DNA from 4 places in the Bradyrhizobium sp. CCBAU 53340 genome. Region 1 is predicted to be linked to each of the others. Evidence: predicted binding sites of a transcription regulator. Region 1 holds the regulator's gene; each other region holds the start of a gene.
What was found. The regulator LexA, encoded in region 1, represses DNA repair genes until DNA is damaged. The targets are predictions, from matches to a motif close to TGTTCNNNNTGTGTTCNG.
Positions count from the first base shown of each region.

Region 2: the regulator LexA is predicted to act here: its motif matches at 3,687-3,704, upstream of XH89_RS04035 (DNA recombination protein RmuC).
Region 3: the regulator LexA is predicted to act here: its motif matches at 3,313-3,330, upstream of XH89_RS29215 (PA0069 family radical SAM protein).
Region 4: the regulator LexA is predicted to act here: its motif matches at 3,728-3,745, upstream of XH89_RS26345 (ImuA family protein).

Region 1 is NZ_CP030055.1:3,863,086-3,868,486, forward strand. Features, by position in the region: gene XH89_RS18330 (ComEC/Rec2 family competence protein) at 1-705, shown strand, start outside; gene XH89_RS18335 (hypothetical protein) at 716-1,150, opposite strand; gene XH89_RS18340 (hypothetical protein) at 1,343-1,546, opposite strand; gene lexA (transcriptional repressor LexA) at 1,733-2,434, opposite strand; gene glp (gephyrin-like molybdotransferase Glp) at 2,611-3,822, opposite strand; gene XH89_RS18355 (hypothetical protein) at 4,010-4,183, opposite strand; gene XH89_RS18360 (hypothetical protein) at 4,275-4,490, opposite strand; gene XH89_RS18365 (HAD family phosphatase) at 4,658-5,284, opposite strand; gene XH89_RS18370 (alpha-hydroxy acid oxidase) at 5,300-5,401, opposite strand, start outside.
Region 2 is NZ_CP030055.1:865,040-870,440, reverse strand. Features, by position in the region: gene dapE (succinyl-diaminopimelate desuccinylase) at 1-1,054, shown strand, start outside; gene truA (tRNA pseudouridine(38-40) synthase TruA) at 1,228-1,965, opposite strand; gene fmt (methionyl-tRNA formyltransferase) at 1,965-2,900, opposite strand; gene def (peptide deformylase) at 3,038-3,565, opposite strand; gene XH89_RS04035 (DNA recombination protein RmuC) at 3,736-4,935, shown strand; gene XH89_RS04030 (MFS transporter) at 5,077-5,401, shown strand, end outside.
Region 3 is NZ_CP030055.1:6,178,918-6,184,318, reverse strand. Features, by position in the region: gene XH89_RS29225 (acetate/propionate family kinase) at 1-752, opposite strand, end outside; gene XH89_RS29220 (phosphoketolase) at 757-3,141, opposite strand; gene XH89_RS29215 (PA0069 family radical SAM protein) at 3,352-4,524, shown strand; gene XH89_RS29210 (VOC family protein) at 4,550-5,005, shown strand; gene XH89_RS29205 (ribonuclease HII) at 5,082-5,401, shown strand, end outside.
Region 4 is NZ_CP030055.1:5,562,636-5,568,036, forward strand. Features, by position in the region: gene XH89_RS26335 (error-prone DNA polymerase) at 1-1,388, opposite strand, end outside; gene XH89_RS26340 (DNA polymerase Y family protein) at 1,385-2,977, opposite strand; gene XH89_RS26345 (ImuA family protein) at 2,874-3,662, opposite strand; gene XH89_RS26350 (putative DNA modification/repair radical SAM protein) at 3,825-5,060, shown strand; gene XH89_RS26355 (UdgX family uracil-DNA binding protein) at 5,060-5,401, shown strand, end outside.

The DNA of each region.
Region 1 (5,401 bases):
TGGGTGGCGGCGCTACCGGGCGCTGTCGGCCATGTCGGCGCCTTCGGTACGGCGCCGCTGATCGCTGCGAGCTTGGGCCTGGTCCTGATGGGTCTGCTGCGCACACCGCTGCGTTGGTCGGGAGCGGTCGTGCTCGTGGCCGCGACCATCTGGGGTCTTTCCGTCCGGCAACCCGATATTCTCATCGCCGGTGACGGCCAGAACGTTGCGGTGCGAGGCAGGGACGGGCAGCTGCATCTGATCAGGACGAGGAAGGACAATTTCCTGCTCAAGGAGTGGCTTGCGGCGGACGCTGATCCGCGCGACGCGGCCAGCGGTTCGCTCGGTGACGGCGTTTCATGCGACGATGCCGGCTGCGTGACACCGCTTGCCGACGGCCGCATGGTTGCGCTGGCCCTGCGCATCGACGCGCTGGCCGATGATTGCAGCCGCGCGGCACTGGTGGTGACGACAAGGCCTGCGCCGCCGGATTGTCGCGCGATGGTGGTCAACCGGCCGCGTCTGGCGAGCCAGGGCGCGCTGACGCTAACACCCCGCGGCGATGGTTTTGCGATTGCGGCGGTGAGGGCGAGGGGCGCAAATCGCCCCTGGTCGCCGGCGGCGGCCGGCGATGGAGATTTCGAATTGACCCTCGTGCCACGGTCGACAGCTCCGCGCTCCAAGGACGCAACACCGTCCGAAGCCGACCTTCAGGCCGAGGATTAAAACCGACGGTTCAACCGATCGGCAGGCCCGGAGTTGTCGACTGTCTGTCGGCCACCACCTGCGGCTTGTGCTCGCGCTCGCCGAGCGGCTGGGTCACAGGCAGTTGCAGCACGGTTGCGCGCTGGCCTTCGACGAGCTGCGTCACCAGCACGTACTTGCCGTCGGGGAATTCGATCGCGTCGTGATGACGATCGGGAATGTGCGGATCGATCTTGCCGAACTTGCCGACGCGGGAATTGACGGTGCGCGTCCAGATCCAGCGGTTGTCGTAGCGGACGTTGTCGGCGAAGGCGAGCTCCGTTCCCGGCAGCAGGCAGACCGCGACCGACATGTCGGCTTCGGAGGCGAAGCCGCGCGTCGAGGTGCCGCGGAACGTTGTCGTGACGATGGTCTCGCCAACTTCTGCGGGACGTGTCGCGACGGCATGCAGGCTATAGTCACACATCGGGTGCTCCTCATGCAGGGATAGCGACCCACGTCCCTTATCGAGGCGCAGGCCTCTACCAGAGTGTAAGCATGAAAGCTCCGCTCGGTTGTAGGCAAATCTGCGGCTTGGATCCGCAAGCTACAATCACAATATCTTTCCCGAATTCGCTAGGAACAAAGCCTGCGTCCGCGCATTCGGCAAGCTTCTCCGTCAGCGTCCGGCCGGCGCCGACCAGCCCGAATATTGCCAGGCAGGCTGCGCCCGCTGATCCATGGCGTTGCGGGCATCGCGGAATTGCGCGCTGGCTGCCTGCGGCGCCTTGCGCGCGTGATGCTGGGGCTGCTTGGCAAAGGCCTGCGACGCAGATGCTGCGATCAGCATAAGCGTGACGGTGCTCAAGATGGTCTTGCGCATGGTTGTCTCCTCGGTCTCCTGATGGGCCTCGCGAAGCGATAACGCTTCGTTGCGGCGTGCCGAGGATGTAGCGCTGAAGAGGTGGCCGGATAATCTGTGCAAAACCAGAAAGACTATCCAGCCGGAGCGGACAATCGTCCGCTCCATCAGTCGATGGCGATCACCGATCGCGCGAGAGCGAGGCGCTCAGTATTTCCGGTACAGGCCGATCAGCTTGCCCTGGATCTTGACCCGGTTGGGCGGAAGGATGCGGACCTCATAGGCGGCATTCGCTGGCTCCAGCGCGATCGAGGCACCGCGGCGGCGGAAGCGCTTCAAGGTCGCCTCCTCATCGTCGATCAGGGCGACCACGATATCGCCGGTGTCGCAGCTCTCGTTGCGCTGGATCAGTGCCATGTCGCCGTCGAGAATACCGGCGTCGACCATCGAATCGCCGCGCACCTCGAGTGCGTAGTGCTCGCCCGCACCCAGCATGTCCGGTGGGACGCTGATGGTGTGGCTGCGGGTCTGCAAGGCCTCTATCGGTGTACCGGCCGCGATCCGGCCCATCACGGGCACCGCGACGGGACGCTCGCCCTCGTCGGCGGGCGGGCTCGACGTCGTGCGCAGCTTGCCGAGATTGCCCTCGATGACGCTCGGCGTGAAGCCGCGGCGATTGCCGGCGGCGGCCTGCAGCTCGGGCAGCTTGATCACTTCGATGGCGCGGGCGCGGTTCGGAAGGCGGCGGATGAAGCCGCGCTCCTCGAGCGCCGTGATCAGGCGATGGATGCCTGACTTCGAGCGCAGATCGAGCGCGTCCTTCATCTCGTCGAAGGAGGGCGGTACGCCGCTTTCCTTCAGCCGCTCGCTGATGAACCGCAGGAGCTCGTATTGTTTGCGCGTTAACATCTCGACCAAAATCCCCCTGACGATGTCGTTCGATTCCGAGACGCTGGATTCAGCGATAAGCCGCTACATGCTCGAAACAAATCATGAACGGACACTATATGTTCGATACATGTTCCGCAACTGCTTAATTTACCGTGAACGCCACAAAGTTCGCGGAACGCACGCGAACGAAGCGGTCAGGCGGGCAGTCGCAATACCTCGCAGGGCATGCCGGCCTCGGCCTTCGGCGCAAACGGCGCGCGCACGAGAAGTGCCTGTGCCGCAGCGAGATTCGCAAGCAGCGAGGAATCCTGGTGATTGACGGGAACGGCGACGAGCGTGCCGTCGTCACGTGTGTCGAGGCGCGCGCGCAAATAGTCCTCGCGCTGGTCGTTGGCGCCGACGTCGCGGCCGAGCACGGCGCGTTCGCGGCGGTGATGAATCACCGAGCGGCCTGATAACGCGCGAATCAGCGGCACCATGAACAGGAAGCCGCAGACGTAAGATGACACCGGATTGCCGGGCAGGCCGATCACCCGCATTGCCCCGAGCTGCCCGTTCATCATCGGCTTGCCCGGCCGCATCGCGATCTTCCAGAACGCCATCGCGGTGCCTTCATCGCGGAGCGCCTGCTGCACCAGATCGTGGTCGCCGACCGAGGCTCCGCCGGTCGTGACCAGGATGTCGGCGCCGCTCTCGCGCGCGCAGCGGATGCCGGCGGTGGTGGCGGCAAGCGTGTCGGCGGCAACGCCGAGATCGATGGTGTCGGCGCCCTCGCTGCGGGCAAGCGCATGCAGGGCGTAGCCGTTGGAATAGACGATCTGGCCGGGGCCGGGCGTGGTGCCCGGCATCACCAGCTCGTCGCCGGTGGCCAGGATCGCGACTTTCGGACGGCGGCGAACGGCAAGCTGCGGGCGGTTCATGCCGGCAGCGAGGGCCAGGTCGCGCTCGGTCAGCCGCGCGCCCTGGCGCAGCAGCACGTCGCCCTCGCGAAAATCGATGCCGGCAGGGCGGATGTGCCGGCCGGTCATGGCGGCTTCCTTGATCGTGATGCGCCCGCCGTCGGCAACGGTATCCTCCTGGATGATGACCGCGTCGGCGCCGTCGGGAACGACACCGCCGGTGAAGATCCGCACGGCTTCGCCGGCGCCAACGGTTCCTGCGAAGGGACGGCCGGCTGCAACCTCGCCGATGACAGCGAGCTGTGTGTCGACCTTCGCCGCATCGGCCGCGCGGACGGCATAGCCATCCATCGCCGACATGGCCTGCGGCGGCTGCGTCCGCAGCGCCGCGACGTCGCGCGCCAGCACACGGTGAAACGCCTGGTCGAGAGCGACCGCTTCTTCAGCCAACGGCTCTGCGCCCGCAAGCACGGCGGCAAGCGCATCGGATACCGGCATCAGGGCCACGGCGAACTCCCGCAACATCAGCAAAAGACTCGGTCGGCAAGGTTTCTAGCCGAGCGGCGAGGCCGACGCAAAAGGCCAGGGGATGATCTGCAATGCGCGCGGGATTCTCTGCGGCGTGCTGGCGGCCGCCGCCCTTGACGATCTCCAGCGCAAAGGCGGCTTCTGCCCGGGTGAGGCCGCCATAGCGCTAGCGCAAGGCCTCGAATTGCGCCCTGGCGCCGAGCTCGGGGTCGGTGATGAGCACCATCGCGCTCGATCGCCAGCCGGAGGCGAGAGGTATGGCATTCTCAGTCCATTCGCTGCCGGCTGGTGTCGCCTGCACGTGCAATGGCACGCGGCCAGGCGGTCGATGCAGGCGCATCTCGCCGCCGATGCGATCCGGATTGTCGAGGCTGCAGGAGCCGATCAGTGCGCGCAGACGATGGCCGTCCTCGACGTTGACGGCTCGAACGTCACGACCGCGTTATGGGATTGCTTCTCGACGAATTGCCATCTTCCGCGACATCAGGCGCCTGGAGCCCCTGGTCCTTGTCGGGCATCGGATCGGCCTGGGCCTTCAAATCGGCTGCCTTGCTGATCAGCTTTGCGGAAAGCTCAGAATCCGAGGTGGATCTGGCGAATTTCATCAGCAGAGAGGCCTGCTTGGTGAGGTAGGTTTTGCCCAACACGTCGATACGTCCAGTTCCGATGTAGAATTCCCAACGGACTCAAGAGTCCGAAGGCGGGCATTCCGTTCCCGGAACTTCGTATAAAAATGCACAGAGCGATTTGGTTCCTGGTTCCAGGCGGAAATTGTTCCCGACCGGCCGGGCCGGGGCCGTCCGCATCCGTCGGATCAGATCCCCAGCGCCCTCAGTGCATTCCCGACCGCGGTCGGCGAGGTCACATGCACGGCGGTCAACCCGCGGGCGCGGGCACCCTCGACGTTCTCGGCCAGATCGTCGAAGAACACGATACGGTCGGCCGGCACCCCGATCGCGGCAACAACATGGTCGAAGGCTTCCGCATCCGGTTTGCGCAGCCCGATGCTGGAGGACAGGTACAGCTCGCGGAAATGGCCAAGCAGCTCGGCATATTCCTTCGAAAAATGGTCCACATGCGGTCGATTGGTATTTGAGAACGCGTAGAGCGGCATCCGCTTCGCCGCGCGCTGCAGCAGCTCCGCGATGTCGGGCATCTCGCCGGCGAAGATCGCGTTCCAGCCCTCGAGGAACTGTGCATCCGAAATGCCGATGCCGAGCGAGGCGCGCAGCGACTGGAAATAATCCGCGTCGCTGATCTTGCCGACCTCGTGCAAGCGGTAGGCCTCGCTGTCGCGCACGTAGCGTGCGACGATCGCCTCAGGCTGGCACCCGGCATGTCCCGCCCAGCAGGCGATCGCCTTGGAGAAATCGATGTCGAGCACCACGCGCCCGAGATCGAACAGGAGCGCATCCGCGCTGCCGGGAGAGAGCGATGTCATTGCGTCGATTTCTCGTCAGTAACGATATGGTTCGTGATCGAACAGCGGGAATGCGCTGAACACGCTCGGCGGGTTGGTTGCAGTGGCCGGGTGCAGGCAGGATTTGTCGATATCGGC
Region 2 (5,401 bases), 3.0 Mb from region 1:
TTGCCACCGCGTGACCTTCAGCGAGGACGGCACCGCCGACGTCGACAATCTCTATGCGCGGATCGGCACCGACGGCCCGCACATCACCTTTGCCGGCCACACCGACGTGGTGCCGCCCGGCGACGAGAGCGCCTGGAGCGTCGGCGCGTTCTCGGGCGAGGTCAAGGACGGCTTCCTGCACGGCCGCGGCGCGGTCGACATGAAGGGCGGCATCGCCTGCTCGGTCGCCGCCGTGCTGGAGCATCTCGCCGCCAACGGCGGCAAACCGCGCGCGGACGGGACCGGCTCGATCTCGTTCCTGATCACCGGTGACGAGGAAGACGTCTCGATCAACGGCACCATCAAGCTGTTGAAATGGGCCGCGGAGCGCGGCGAGCAGTTCGACCATTGCGTTCTCGGCGAGCCCTCCAATGTCGAGACCCTCGGCGACACCATCAAGGTCGGCCGCCGCGGCTCGCAATCGGGCACGCTCGTCGTCGACGGCGTGCAAGGCCATGTGGCCTATCCGCACCGCGCGGCCAACCCCGTGCCGGATATTTCGCGGTTGATCGTGGCGATCTCGGACGAGCCGCTCGACAACGGCAGCGCGCAGTTCCAGGCCTCCAATCTGGAATTCGTCTCGGTCGACGTCGGCAACAAGGCGTTCAACGTCATCCCCGGCGAGGCCCGCGCCAGATTCAACATCCGCTACAACGACAACCATACGCAAGCATCCTTGCGCGAGCTGGTCGAGGCGCGCCTCGCCAAAGCCTGCGGCAACCGCATCAAGGCCCGCATCGTCTGGGAGCCATCGAACTCCAACGTATTCGTGACCAAGCCGGGCCCGTTCACTGACCTTGCGGTGTCGGCGATCGAAGAGGTGACGGGCCGCAAGCCTGAGCTGTCGACCTCAGGCGGCACCTCGGATGCCCGTTTCATCTCGAGCTATTGCCCAGTGATCGAATTCGGCCTGGTCGGCCAGACCATGCACCAGATCAACGAGCGCGTGCCGGTGACGGATCTGGAGAAGCTGACCAAGGTGTATCGCGGGATACTGACGCGGTATTTTGGGTAGGGCGCAGTCTTCGCCAAGCATTCCGCTGTCATCGCCCGGCTTGACCGGGCGATCCAGTACTCCGAAACGATTGTGATAGAACCGAGAGGCCGCGGCGTACTGGATGCCCCGGTCAAGCCGGGGCATGACACCAAGTGTGTGGCGAGAGCGCGCTTTCGACGCGCACACGTACCTCAATAATCCACCTTTATCAGATACAGCCCTTCCGGCGGCGCGACGATGCCGCAGGCGGCGCGGTTGCGGGCGGCGAGCGCTGCGGAGAGATCGTCCGCGGTCCAGCGTCCCTCGCCGACCCAGACCAGCGATCCCACCATCGAGCGCACCTGGCTGTGCAGGAACGAGCGCGCCGAGGTGACGATGATGATCTCGCGGCCGTCGCGCGTGACGTCGAGCTGATCGAGCGTCTTCTCCGGCGACTTGGCCTGGCACTCGGTGTCGCGAAAGGTCGTGAAATCATGCTTGCCGAGCAGGCGCTGAGCGGCGGCATGCATGGCGTCGGCATCGAGCCGGCGCGGCACGCGCCAGGCGTGGCCGACGTCGAGCGCGAGATTGGCGCGGGTGTTGATGACGCGGTAGCGGTAGTGGCGTTTCACCGCCGAGAAGCGCGCCTCGAACGTATCGGGCACGATCTCGGCCTCGAGCACCGCGATCGGATGCGGGCGCAGATGCGCGTTCAACCCATCGCGAAAGCGTCCAGGTGGAAACTGCTTCTCGACATCGACATGCGCGACCTGGCCGCGCGCATGCACACCGGCATCGGTGCGGCCGGCGCCGTGCACGCGCAAATCGGCACCGGTCATCGCCTTCACGGCTGCTTCCAACGCGCCCTGCACCGACGGCAGCGTGTCCTGGATCTGCCAGCCGAAGAACGGCGCGCCGTCATATTCGATGGTGAGCTTGTAGCGGGGCATCAGACCAGCCGCATCGGCGGCTCAACCTTCACGCCGCGCAGGAAGTCAGTGGCCGGCATCCGCGCCTTGCCTTCGCGCTGAAGCTCGAGAATGCGTATGGCGCCCTCGCCGCACGCGATAGTGAGCTGATGATCCAGCACCGTGCCCGGCTCTCCCGATCCCTTCGCAAGCTCACAGCGCAGGATTTTGACGCGCGCATTTTCGTTGACGCCTGAGAGTTCGGTCCAGGCACCGGGAAACGGCGAAAGACCGTGGATATGGCGCAGCACCGCGTGCGCAGGCTTGCTCCAGTCGATCCGCGCCTCGGCCTTGTCGATCTTGGCAGCGTAGGTGACGCCGTCCTCGCTCTGCTTCTTCAGCTGCAGCCCGCCGCGGTCGAGCGCCGCCATCGCGCGCACCATCAGGTCGGCACCGAGACGGGAGAGGCGATCGTGCAGATCGGCCGCGGTCATGTTGTCCGTGATGGCAAGACGCTCGGCCATGGCGACGTCGCCGGTATCCAGGCCGACATCCATCTTCATCACCATGACGCCGCTCTCGGCATCGCCGGCCATGATCGCGCGGTTGATCGGCGCGGCACCGCGCCAGCGCGGCAGCAGCGAAGCGTGAAGGTTGTAGCAGCCGAGCTTCGGCGCATCGAGGATCGCCTGCGGCAGGATCATGCCATAGGCGACGACGACTGCGGCATCGGCCTCAAAGGCACCGAATTCGGCAAGCGCTTCCTGCGTCTTCAGCGTCTTCGGCGTCAGCACAGGCACGCCGAGTTTTCGCGCAGCTTCCTCGACCGGGGTCGGCTGCATCTGCAGCCCGCGCCGGCCGCCCGGCTTCGGCGCGCGGGTGTAGACGGCCACGATCTCGTGGCCATGCGCGACGAGCTCGAGCAGCGTCGGCACGGAGAAATCGGGCGTGCCCATGAAGATCAGGCGGAGGGGCATGTGGCTGCGTTCGGTGAGAGTTCTGGTTCTCCGTCATGCCCGGGCTTGTCCCGGGCATCCACGGTCTTGGTGACAAAGCAAGCAAGGCGTGGATGGCCGGGTCAAGCCCGGCCATGACGACGTGTGAGAGCCGGGCTCTACTCCCCCGCGCGCTTGGCGGCTTTCTCGAACTTCTTGATGACGCGGTCGCGCTTGAGCTTTGAGAGATAGTCGACGAACAGCACGCCGTTGAGATGGTCGATCTCGTGCTGGATGCAGGTGGCGTAGAGGCCTTCGGCGTCCTCCTCGTGCACCTTGCCGTCGAGATCGGTGAAGCGCACCCGCACCTTCGCCGGGCGCTCGACCTCCTCGTAATATTCGGGGATCGAGAGGCAACCTTCCTCGTAGACCGAAAGCTCTTCGGACGAGCTGAGGATCTCGGGGTTGATGAAAACACGCGGCTCCGGCTTGGTCTCGCCGTCCTGGTTGGGCTTGGCGAGGTCCATGGTGATCAGCCGCAGCGGCTGCGCGATCTGGATCGCAGCGAGGCCAATGCCGGGCGCGTCGTACATGGTTTCGAACATGTCGTCGGCAAGCTTGCGGATCTCCGACGTGACCTTCTCGATCGGCTTGGAGACGAGGCGCAGCTGCTTGTCGGGCAGGATGATGATTTCTCTGAGGGCCATGGCGGGCGATTTAAGCCGCGCGCGACAAGCGGTCAATGCGGCCGGGAACACGTTAACGGTTCGCTAACCATAAAACTTCAGCTTTCGTTAACCATAAAAATGAGGGGGCCGTTAGCCCCACCGTTCTCTCTTCGTTCGCTCTGGGCTGCGAATCGGCTAGAAGGGCAGCCATGAACGAGATCATTTTCATGCTGGGCGACTGGCCGGTGCGCGGAATCGATGTGCTGATCGGCTTCGGCGCCCTCGTACTCATCCTGCTGGTGGTGATTGCCGTGGTGATCGCCAGGTCCGGGCGGCGGGGCGCGGAACTCGCGATGGCGAGCGCGATCCGGGCCGACGAGCTGGAAGAGCGCCTCGCCCAGGTGCTGCACGCGCAGAGCGAGGCCTCCGGCCGGGTCGACGCCATGACCCAGACGCTCGCCGGGCGCCAGGCCGAGATGGCGCGGGCGGTGAACGAGCGGCTGGATTCGGTGACCCACCGGGTCGGCCAGTCCATGGAACATTCGACCCGCAACACCATGGAGAGCCTGCGCGCGCTGCACGAGCGGCTCGGCATCATCGACAGCGCGCACAAGAACCTGACTGACCTCACCACGCAGGTGACGACCTTGCGCGACGTGCTCGCCAACAAGCAGTCGCGCGGCGCGTTTGGACAAGCGCGGATGGAGGCGATCGTCCAGGACGGCCTGCCGAAGGGGTCCTACGAATTCCAGTTCACGCTTTCGACCGGCAAGCGGCCCGATTGCGTGGTGTTCCTGCCCGACCAGCGCCCGCTCTGCATCGACGCGAAATTCCCGCTGGAGGCGATGACCGCGCTGCACGATGCCCGCACCGACGAAGAGAAGCGCCTCGCCACGCAGCGGCTACGCGGCGACGTGATGAAGCATGTCAGCGACATCGCGGAAAAATACCTCGTCACCGGCGAGACCCAGGAGATGGCGCTGATGTTCGTGCCATCGGAATCGGTCTACGCCGAGATCCATGACGGTTTCGACGACGTGATCCAGAAGGCCTATCGGGCCCGCGTCGTGCTGGTATCACCCTCGCTTCTGATGCTGGCGATCCAGGTGATGCAGCAGATCATGAAGGACGCGCGCATGCGCGATGCCGCCGACCAGATCCAGACCGAAGTGATCAAGCTTGGCGACGATCTCGGCCGTCTGCGCGACCGCGTGCTGAAATTGCAGAAGCACTTCGCCGACGCCAACGAGGACGTCCGCCAGATCCTGATCTCCGCCGACAAGATCGAGAAGCGGGCGGGCCGGATCGAGGAGCTCGATTTCAGCAAGACCGATGCGCCCGAGGGCCCGCGGCTGGTGGCGACGGGTGCGGGCGAGCTGTTTCCGCGGAAGCTCCAGGCGGGGGAGTAGTTCTCAGCCGTCATGGCCGGGCTTGTCCCGGCCATCCACGGTCTTTTCAACGGCACGAGGAACGTGGATGCCCGGGACAAGCCCGGGCATGACGGTATTTGTGGCCGAGGCATCACGGCCAGAATCTGCTAACACCTCCCCATGACCGCACCCGACGCGACTTCTTCCGGCGCCCCCGAGGCCCCTTCGACCTCCTGGCGTGACAGTCTCGCTGTCTACCTGCAGCCGCGGGTGCTGATCGTGCTGTTCCTCGGCTTCTCCTCCGGGCTGCCTCTGGCGCTGTCGGGCTCGACGCTGCTGGTGTGGCTGCGGGAGGCCGGCGTTGATCTCGAGACCATTGGAAAGTTCGCGCTGGTCGGTACGCCCTACACGCTGAAATTCCTCTGGGCGCCGCTCGTCGACGCACTGCACGTGCCGGCGTTCACCCGTGCCTTCGGCCGCCGCCGTGGCTGGCTGTTGTTCTCGC
Region 3 (5,401 bases), 2.3 Mb from region 1:
AGGACGCCGGGGTCGATGGTGCCGCAACGCGTGCCCATCACAAGGCCATCGAGCGGCGTCAGGCCCATCGTGGTGTCGATGCTGCGTCCGTCGCGCAACGCGCAGAGACTCGCGCCGTTGCCGAGATGCGCGATGACGATGCGCCGGCTCGTCAGCTGCGGCGCGATCGCGGCGAGACGGCCTGCAACATATTCGAACGAGAGCCCGTGAAAACCATAGCGCCGGATGCCGCGCTCTTCATAGCGCCTGGGAATGGCGAAGCGGCTCGCCGGCGGCGCGAGGCCGTGATGAAAGGCCGTGTCGAAGCAGGCGATCTGCGTCAGAGCGGGTCGGATTGCCGAAATGGCGCGGACAGGCTCCAGGCAACGCGGCTGGTGCAGCGGCGCCAGCGGCGTCAGCGCCGCAAGCCTTGTCATGACGCCGTCCGTCAGCTCGACCGGGCCTGAATAATCCGGCCCGCCATGGACGACGCGGTGGCCGACCGCGCGCAGCCTGCCTTGCCCGAACCGGCCGTCGACAAAGGCGAGCACATCGGCGAACAGATGGCCGCCTTCGGCATCGGCCTCGTCCTTTCGCTTTTCGAACAGCTTTTCGCCCGTAGGGTCTGTCACGACGAGGCGAGGCTTGTCCTCGTGCTCGTCGAACTGGCCCTTGCAGAGCAGGGCGGGCTCGGCTGCAGAGATATCGAACAGGCCGAACTTGATGCTCGATGAACCCGAGTTCAGGACGAGGACCACTTCTGGCGCCGGCATCGGATCAACCCGTCTTGCCCGGCCAGACCCAGTCGCGGATCTCAGGCATGTCCTCGCCGTGCTCGCGGACGTAAGCCGAATGCTCGATCAGCTTGTCGCGGAGTTGCTGTTTCACCGGCGCGGCCTTGGTCGCGAGACCGGGCACGCGCTCGATCGCCTCGATCGCGAGGTGATAGCGGTCGAGGCCGTTGAGCACGACCATGTCGAATGGCGTCGTCGTGGTGCCTTCCTCGGCAAAGCCACGCACATGCAGGCCGGCATGGTTGGTGCGGTTGTAGGTCAGCCGATGGATCAGATAGGGATAGCCGTGATAGGCGAAGATCACCGGCTTGTCCTTCGTGAACAGGCTATCGAAGTCGCGATCGGAAAGGCCGTGCGGATGCTGCTCCTGCGGTTGCAGCGTCATGAGGTCGACGACGTTGACGACGCGGATTTTCAGATCCGGGAGCGCCTTGCGCAGGAGATCGACGGCCGCGAGCGTCTCCAGCGTCGGCACGTCGCCCGCGCAGGCCATCACCACGTCGGGTTCGCTGCCTGCGTCCTCGTTGCCGGCCCAGGTCCAGATGCCGATGCCGGCATCGCAATGCGTCGCTGCCTCCTGCATCGACAGCCATTGCGGCGCCGGCTGCTTGCCGGCGACGATGACGTTGATGCGGTTGTAGGTGCGTAAGGCATGATCGGCGATCCACAGCAGCGTGTTGGCGTCAGGCGGGAAATAGATGCGGACGATGTCGGCCTTCTTGTTGGCGACGAGATCGACGAAGCCCGGGTCCTGGTGGCTGAAGCCGTTATGGTCCTGGCGCCAGACATGGGAGGTCAGGAGATAGTTCAGTGAGGCAATCGGGCGCCGCCACGGCAGGTGCCGCGTGACCTTCAGCCATTTGGCGTGCTGGTTGAACATGGAATCCACAATGTGGATGAAGGCCTCATAGCAGGAGAAGAAGCCGTGCCGCCCGGTTAGCAGGTAGCCCTCGAGCCAGCCCTGGCAGAGATGCTCGCTCAACACCTCCATCACGCGGCCGTCCTGTGCGAGATGCACATCGTAAGATTCGATCGGCTCCATCCAGACGCGTTCGGTCGCGTCGAACACGGCATCGAGCCGGTTTGATGCGGTCTCGTCGGGACCCATGATGCGGAAGTTGCGCTCCCCGGCGTTGAGGCGGATGACGTCGCGCAGGAATTTGCCGAGCTCGCGCGTGGCTTCTCCGGTCACGCCGCCGGGCTGCGGCACGTCAACGGCAAAACTGCGGAAGTCGGGCAGCTTCAGCTCCTTCTTGAGCAGTCCGCCATTGGCGTGCGGGTTGGCGCCCATGCGGCGATCGCCTTGCGGCGCAAGGGCCTGAAGCTCGGGAATGAGCGCACCGCTCGCGTCGAACAGTCTGTCCGGCTCGTAGCTGCGCATCCAGTCTTCAAGGATCTCTAGGTGCGCGGGGTTCTCGCGGCAGTTCGCGACGGGCACCTGATGCGCGCGCCAAAAACCTTCGACCTTCTTACCGTCGACCTCCTTCGGGCCGGTCCAGCCCTTCGGGCTGCGCAACACGATCATCGGCCAGCGCGGTCGCTCGATCTTGCGTCCGTCGCGGGCGTTCTGCTGGATCGAGCGGATGCTGGCGATCGCGACGTCGAGCGCATCAGCCATGGCCTGATGCATCGCCTTGGGATCGTCGCCTTCGACGAACAGCGGCTCATGGCCGAGCCCACGGAACAGATCGCGGATTTCGTTGTCGGGCATCCGCCCGAGTACGGTCGGATTGGCTATCTTGTAGCCGTTGAGATGCAGGATCGGCAGCACCGCGCCGTCATGCGCGGGATTGAGGAACTTGTTGGAATGCCAGGAGGCCGCGAGCGGGCCGGTCTCGGCCTCGCCGTCGCCGACGACGCAGGCGACGATCAAATCGGGGTTGTCGAACGCCGCGCCATAGGCGTGCACCAGCGCATAGCCGAGCTCGCCGCCTTCATGGATCGAGCCCGGCGTTTCCGGCGCGGCGTGGCTCGGAATGCCGCCGGGGAAAGAGAACTGCCTGAACAGCTTGCGTAATCCGTCCGCATCGCGCGGAATGTTGGGATAGATCTCGCTGTAGCTGCCTTCGAGATAAGTGTTCGCAACCATGCCCGGACCGCCATGACCGGGACCGCAGATATAGAGCACGTTCAGGTCCAGCGCGCGGATGACGCGGTTGAAGTGCGCGTAGATGAAGTTCAGCCCCGGCGTCGTACCCCAATGGCCGAGCAGGCGCGGCTTGATGTGCTCGGGCCGCAGGGGTTCGCGCAGCAATGGATTGTCGAGCAGATAGATCTGCCCGACCGAGAGATAGTTGGCTGCACGCCAGTAGCGATCAAGCAGATCGAGATCGCTGCTTGCTGCGGACGATTGTCGTTGAAATGTCATGATCATGCCGACCTTCACAGGGGATCGTCATCAACCGGGTTCCGGCGAGATCGATCCTTCCGCGGCATCAAACGGGAGCGGGCTCACGCGGTGTTGCGTGAGGTCAAGGGACCGCGCGCGAAGTTTGGGCAGCGCTACTGTGCATGGGGTTGTTTTCGCGTTCTTGATTCTTGTTCTTGATTTGTTCCTTTGTCGTGCTATCTTGAGTGCATGAGTCCAGCTTCTTCTGCTCTCAAGCACCCGCCGGTCACGGCGCCCTCCGAGCCGGCGGGTGCGCCTTCTGATTTCCCTGCCGATTTCCCCGAACTTGGCGTCGCCATCGACCGCGCGCGCCGGCGAGGGCGTGGCGCGCAGTCCAATGCCAGCGGCCGTTATGAGGCCGAGGCCCGTGTCGCCTTCGACGATGGTTGGCAGAGCCTGGAGGAGCTGCCGCCGTTCAAGACCAGCGTCGGCGTCGACACCTCGCGCAAGGTGATCACCCGCAACGATTCGCCCGACATCGGCTTTGACCGCTCGATCAATCCCTATCGCGGCTGCGAGCATGGCTGCGTCTATTGCTTCGCGCGGCCGACGCACGCCTATCTCGGCCTGTCGCCGGGGCTCGACTTCGAGTCGAAGCTGTTCGCCAAGCCCGAGGCGCCTGTTCTGCTCGAGAAGGAACTCGCCGCATCAGGCTACGAGCCGCGGATGATCGCGATCGGCACCAACACCGATCCTTATCAGCCGATCGAGCGCGAGCGCAAAATCATGCGCGGCATTCTCGAAGTGCTGGAGAGCACCGGCCATCCCGTCGGCATCGTCACCAAGTCCGCGCTGGTGACGCGCGACATCGACATTCTCGCGCGCATGGCCAAACGCAACCTCGCCAAGGTCGCGATCTCGGTGACCTCGCTCGATCCGAAGCTGGCGCGCACCATGGAGCCGCGGGCCTCAACGCCGCCGAAGCGGCTGGAGGCACTGAAGCAGCTTTCGGAGGCGGGCATTCCCACCACCGTGATGGTCGCGCCCGTGATTCCCGCGCTGAACGATTCCGAGATCGAGCGCATCCTCGATGCCGCCGCGCATGCCGGTGTCAAGGAAGCCTCCTACGTACTGCTGCGGCTGCCGCTCGAGGTGCGCGACCTGTTCCGCGAATGGCTGATGGCGAACTATCCCGACCGCTATCGCCACGTCTTCACCCTGATCCGCGACATGCGCGGCGGCCGCGACTACGATTCGAAATGGGGCGAGCGGATGAAGGGCACGGGCCCGATGGCCTGGACCATCGGCCGCCGCTTCGAGATCGCCTGCGACAGGCTCGGTCTCAACAAGCGCCGCTCTAAGCTGACCACGGATCACTTTGCGCGGCCGAAACAGAACGGCGAGCAGCTCAGCCTGTTCTGAAGCGCGGACTGGATGAGGTGTGTAAATGAGTCAGCAAGTGCCAACTCCGGTACCGCGATTGACGGTGATCACGCTGGGCGTCAGCGACATCCGCGCCAGCATCGCCTTCTACGACGCGCTGGGCTTTTCGCGCCGGCTGAAGGCGACCGGCGAAGCCGTGGCGTTCTACGACACTGGCGGGCCGGTGCTCGGCCTGTTTCCCTGGGACCAGCTCGCGGGCGACGCTCATTTGCCGGACCAGCCGAGACCCACGACCTTCCGCGGCGTCACGCTCGCCTGGAACTGCGCGTCACGGGAGGAGGTCGATACCGTGCTGGCGTTTGCGCTTGGTCATGGCGCCACGCTGCTGAAGGCCGCACACGAGACCGGTTATGGCGGCTATTCCGGCTATTTTGCCGATCCCGACGGCCACCCCTGGGAGGTCGTGGTCGCGCCCGGTATCGAGGTCGGGGACGACCGGCGGGTGCATCTGGCGGAGTAGGGGGATCGTCTGAATAACGGGAATTGTCCGGGGTTCCCGGTTGCGCAAGGGAGGCCGCTTGCGCACGATCCCGGCCATGATTCGGGACAAGTCTGCCAAGAAGCCGGCCAAGGACGCGCCAGAGAAGGCCGCTGAGAAGAAGGCCGCACCTGCCAAGGCGAGCTTCCGCCGCGAGCGTGCGCTGATCAAGCGCGGCGTCTGGCCGATCGCAGGCTGTGACGAGGCCGGCCGCGGGCCGCTCGCGGGCCCCGTGGTTGCGGCTGCCGTGATTCTCGACCCCGACCGCATCCCGCGCGGCATCGACGATTCCAAGCGGCTGACGGCGGAAGAGCGCGAGAAGCTGTTCGACAAGATATGCGCCACCGCGCAGGTCTCGGTCGCGGTCGCGTCCCCAGC
Region 4 (5,401 bases), 1.7 Mb from region 1:
CGGACCTGCATGTCGTTGAGGCCCTTGCCCCAGCTGCCCCAGACGGTGTCAGCGAGCGCGGCGGTGACATCCTCGGTCAGGCCCAGCGCCTTGCCGACGTCGCGGATGGCGCTGCGCGGGCGATAATGGATCACGGTCGCGATGATCGCGGCGCGGTGGCGGCCGTAGCGGCGGTAGACATATTGCATCACTTCCTCGCGCCGCGAATGCTCGAAATCGACGTCGATGTCAGGCGGCTCCAGCCGCTCCTTGGAGATGAAGCGCTCAAACAACAGATCGACCTTGGTCGGATCGACCGAGGTGATGCCGAGCACGTAGCAGACGGCCGAATTCGCCGCCGATCCCCGCCCCTGGCACAGAATGTTCTGGCTGCGCGCGTAGTGGACAATGTCATGCACGGTGAGGAAGTAATGCGCGTATTTCAGCTCTGATATCAGCGCGAGCTCCTTCTTGAGCGTCGCGCGCAGTTTGTCGTCGATCTTGCCGCCGAAATATGTGTCGACGCCTGCCCAGGTCAGATCCTCCAGATGCCCTTGCGCGGTCTTGCCCGGCGGCACGGGCTCGTCCGGATACTGGTATTTGAGCTGGTCGAGCGAGAAGTCGATCCTGTCGGCAAAGCGCATGGTCTCAGCGATCGCATCGGGAAAGTCGCGAAACAGCCGCGACATTTCCCGCGGCGTCTTCAAGAACCGCTCGGCATTGGCCTCGAGCTTCCGCCCGATCGCCTCAATCGTGGTCTTTTCCCTGATGCAGGTGAGCACGTCCTGGAGGGGACGCCGGCCGGGATCGTGATAGAGCACCTCGTTGGTCGCGAGCAGCGACACTTTGGCTGTGGCGGCGAGATCGTCGAGCCGTGCCAGGCGGCGCCGATCGTCGCCGCGATAGATCAGGCTCGCCGCCAGCCACACGCCCTCGGCGCGGCTCGCCTTGAGTTTTGCGAGCGTATCCAGCACCTGCGCATCATCGAACCGACGCGGTAGCGTCAGGACAAGGAGCTGGCCTTCCGAAAACTCCAGAAGATCAGCGAATCTGAGATGGCATTCTCCTTTCTCGATCCGTGTGATGTCGTCGCCGCGCTTGCCCCGGGTCAAAAGCTGGCACAGCCGGCCATAGGCGGCCCGGTCGCGCGGATAGACGAAAATGTCGGGCGTACCGTCGATGAAGACGATACGCGCGCCGATCAGCAGTTTGGGCTTATGCAGCACCTTGTCATTATCGAGCTCGTTCCAGGCCCGTACCACGCCGGCCAGCGTGTTGTGATCGGCGATGCCGATCACGGGAATGCCGAGCTTGCTGGCCTGATGCACATAGGCGCGTGGATCCGAGCCACCGCGCAGGAAGGAGAAATTGGTGGTGATGCCGATCTCGGCATAAGCGGGCGTCGTCATGCGAAGAGACCGTGCACATACCAGTTGGGGGATGCGGGCTTGCCGTCGGCGTCGAACACCTCACCCTCGTAAAGACCATCGCGAAAAATCCAGAAACGCAGACCTTCGGCGTCCTCGATGCGGAAATAATCCCGCGTCAGCTGCTTGCCGTCCTGACGCCACCATTCCATCGCGATGCGCTCGGGTCCTTCCACCCGCACCACCGCATGTTTTGCGCGCCGCCAGGTGAATTGATGCGGCGGACCGTCAGGCACGGTCGCAAACGGCACCGTGACCGGCTCCGGCTTGTCGAACAGCCTGAGGGGCCGCAGCGGCGGCTCGCCCTCGGCACGATCTGGCCACTCGGCCTGCATGGCAGCAGTAAGATGATGCTGGGCAGGCGCAGCCAGCACCGCTTGTTCGGGGACATGTGTATCCTGCGGGAGATGCACGACGACGCGCTTTCCGCCGATGCGCGCGGCGATGCGGTCGATCAGCGCGGCAAGCTCGTCATTGTCGTGGACATGGGCATCGAGATCGCGCTGCTCCTGCACCACGATCTCGGTACGGCTTGCCGACAGCCGCACCATGTCGAAACCGAAACCGGGATCGAGGGGATCGGCGAGCGCATCAAGCCGCTCGCGAAACAGCCGGTCGATGACGGCGCTCCGCGTCACCGGACGCCCGGTCTCGACCGTGATCGCACGCACCACGCCGTCGGTGCGGAAGAACGCGGCTTCAAGACGACGCGCGCCCTTGCCCTGCTTCTCCATGGACGCGATCAACGTGTCGGCGAGCCGCGACAGCGTCATCGCGATCATGGTGTCGGTCGCGATCGGCTCGGCAAAGCGCTTTTCCACGATGTAATCGGGCAGCGGCTTGCGCGGGCTGATCGGCGCATCGCCCTGCCCCAGCGCATGCGCAAGCAGCGTGGAGAACCGCGCGCCGAACCGCGCCGTGATTTCGCCCGGCGAACGCGATGCGACATCGCCAATGGTCTTCAGACCGGCACGGCGCAGACCGGTGGTGATCGTCTCGTCCGCACCGAGCGCGGACACCGGAAACCGGTCGATCGCCGCCGCCTCCCCGCCATCGGCGACGATGCTGCCCGTGGCCTGCCGCGTCAGCGTGCGCGCGCAGACCGAGGTGCTGGCAATCGCCGCGCTGACGGCAAAGCCTTGCCGGCCGAGCGCGCGAACCAGCGTCTGCAACAGCGCGGCCTCGCCGCCGAACAGATGCGCGCAGCCGGTGATATCGAGGAACAATCCATGCGGCGGATCGAGCGCCACCAGCGGCGTGAAGCGGTCGCACCAGTCGGCGATGTCGCTGAGCGTTTTTGCATCGGCTACGACATCGGCGTCGAACACTTTTAAATCCGGACACATCGCTCGCGCGTTCGCAAGCGGCTGGCCGATGTACAGGCCGAGACGTTCGGCCGCCTCATCCAGCGCGTGGATCACCAGCGCATTGTTGTTCTTGATAACGACAATGCTTGGTTCATTGGTGTTACCCAGCCCGGCGCTGCTGAAGAACCGCTGGATCCGGTCGATGGGCAGGCGCGGCAGCCACAGGCTGAGGATACGCCGACGGTTCACTGAACTGGCACTCATCACACTTCCATTCCATGATCCACCGGCCGCACGGGCCATGACGATTGCGCAACAGCTCGACATCGAAGCGCGGCGCGCCCCAGGCGTCCCATGCCGAGCCCGGCGGTGAATGCGCCGCGCGCAGCATCCATCGCGTCTCCGCGGTCGACGGCAGCGGCTGTGCCGCCATCCGCAGCAACAGACCGGTGACGCCGGACGACTGCGCCGCCAGCGTCAGCTTGCGGCTTGCCACCAGATCGAACTGCTTGGTCTCGCCCCAGAGCTCGAGCACGACGGCGCCAAGCGCATCGCAGGCGAGCGCATCGGCCGAAGTGCGCAGCGCGCTCTCGACGTCGGCGGCACGCACCATCACCACGCGCCGCGGATCGAGGCCGAGCTCAGCGAGCCCGCTCATCGACAGCGCGCCGGTCTCCACTTCCGAGAAATCCTGTCGCACCCACAGCATCGGCCGCTGCGTCGTGACGCGGCCTGCAAGCCCGGTGACAAAACCCGTCGCGGCCGTGCCCTGGCGCCCTTCGCAAAACACCTCGTGGATCGCCGCGCGCGCAAGCCCACCCTTCAACGCGCGGTCGGCCTCGCTATGGCCGAGCGCGATGCGGTCGTGCTGATGCACGACCTGCGCCGTCTCGATCCGCTCGATCTGGCTGCGCAAGGTCGCAAGCGCGCTCATGCGTGCGCCGCTCATGCTCGCCGCTCCTTCAGAGGTGATTGCCGGAGGCTCTCAAAAAGAGAACCAGCGGCTGGCTCATTTGTTCATGATATGTTCTAATATAAAGCTAACGGGGCGCGAAGAGTCAACCGAATTGCGCTCAATCGGATTCATGAGCTGAATCAAAGGGATTCCAGGATGGACGTACAACGCAAGCTGGAGATCCTGGCGGATGCCGCCAAGTACGACGCCTCCTGCGCCTCCAGCGGCACCGAGAAGCGGGATTCCAGCGACGGCAAAGGCATGGGCTCGACCGCGCCGGGGATGGGCATCTGTCATTCCTACGCGCCGGACGGACGCTGCATCTCACTGCTCAAGGTGCTGCTGACCAACGCCTGCAATTACGATTGCCTCTATTGCGTCAACCGCGCTTCTTCCAACGTGCCGCGCGCCCGCTTCACCATCGACGAGGTGGTCAAGCTGACGCTCGACTTCTACCGGCGCAATTACATCGAAGGACTGTTTCTCTCCTCCGGAATCATCCGCAGCCCGGACTATACGATGGAGCAAGTGGTGAGCGTCGCGCGAAAGCTGCGCGAGGAGCATCACTTCCGCGGCTACATCCATCTCAAGACCATTCCGGAGGCCGACGACGCGCTGATTGCGGAAGCCGGCAGATATGCCGACCGTCTCTCCATCAATATCGAGATGCCTGACGAGACCAGTCTGCAGCAATTCGCGCCGGAGAAGGACGTGCGCGCGATCCGCCGCACCATGGGCCGGCTGCGGCTGAAGCTCGACGAGGCCGAGGAAGACCGAAGCACAAAGACGAAGGCCAAGCCGCAACGTTTTGCGCCCGCGGGCCAAAGCACGCAAATGATCGTTGGTGCCGACAGCGCAAACGATCACACCATTCTCCATACCAGTGCCAATCTCTACGGCTCCTACCGATTGCGGCGCGTCTACTATTCCGCCTTCAGCCCGATCCCGGATGCCAGCCGCGCGCTGCCTCTGGTCCAGCCGCCCTTGCTGCGCGAGCACCGGCTCTACCAAGCCGACTGGCTGATGCGCTTCTACGGTTTCGACGTCGGCGAGATCGTCGACGACAGTGCGATGCTGCCGCTCGACATCGATCCAAAGCTCGCCTGGGCGCTGCGTCATCGCGACCGTTTCCCGCTCGACGTCAACCGCGCCAGCCGCGAGGAGCTATTGCGCGTGCCGGGCTTCGGCACCAAGGCGGTCGAGCGCATCATCGCGACGCGCCGCACCACCACGATCCGCCTGTCCGATCTCGCGCGGCTGCACGTGCCGAAGCACAAGGCGCTGCCGTTCATCGTCCTCAGCGATCACCGCCCTACGCCGCACCACCTCGATGAAGCGCGATTGATCGAACGGTTCAAACCGAAAGCAATGCAACTGGGGTTCGGATTCTGATGCAGTACATCACTCTCGACACCGAAACCGATTTCGACGGCTGGCGCAAAGCCGCACGCAGCCTCGTGCTTCATCATGTGCAGCCCACCGACGTCACCTGGGCCGTGCGGGGCGGCGCTGCCGACTTGTTCGCGCCGCCCGCACCCTCTCCGATCCTCGAAGTGAACGACGGCACGTTCAATGTGTCGGCAAAATTCGTCGATCTCGCAAAATCAGCAATCCTGCATCGCGATGGCGAGCGGTTTGCGATTCTCTATCGTCTGCTCTGGCGGCTGAAGGACAATCACGATCTCATCGAGGTCGCGACGGACCCTGACGTCGCGCAGGTCATTGCGATGGCG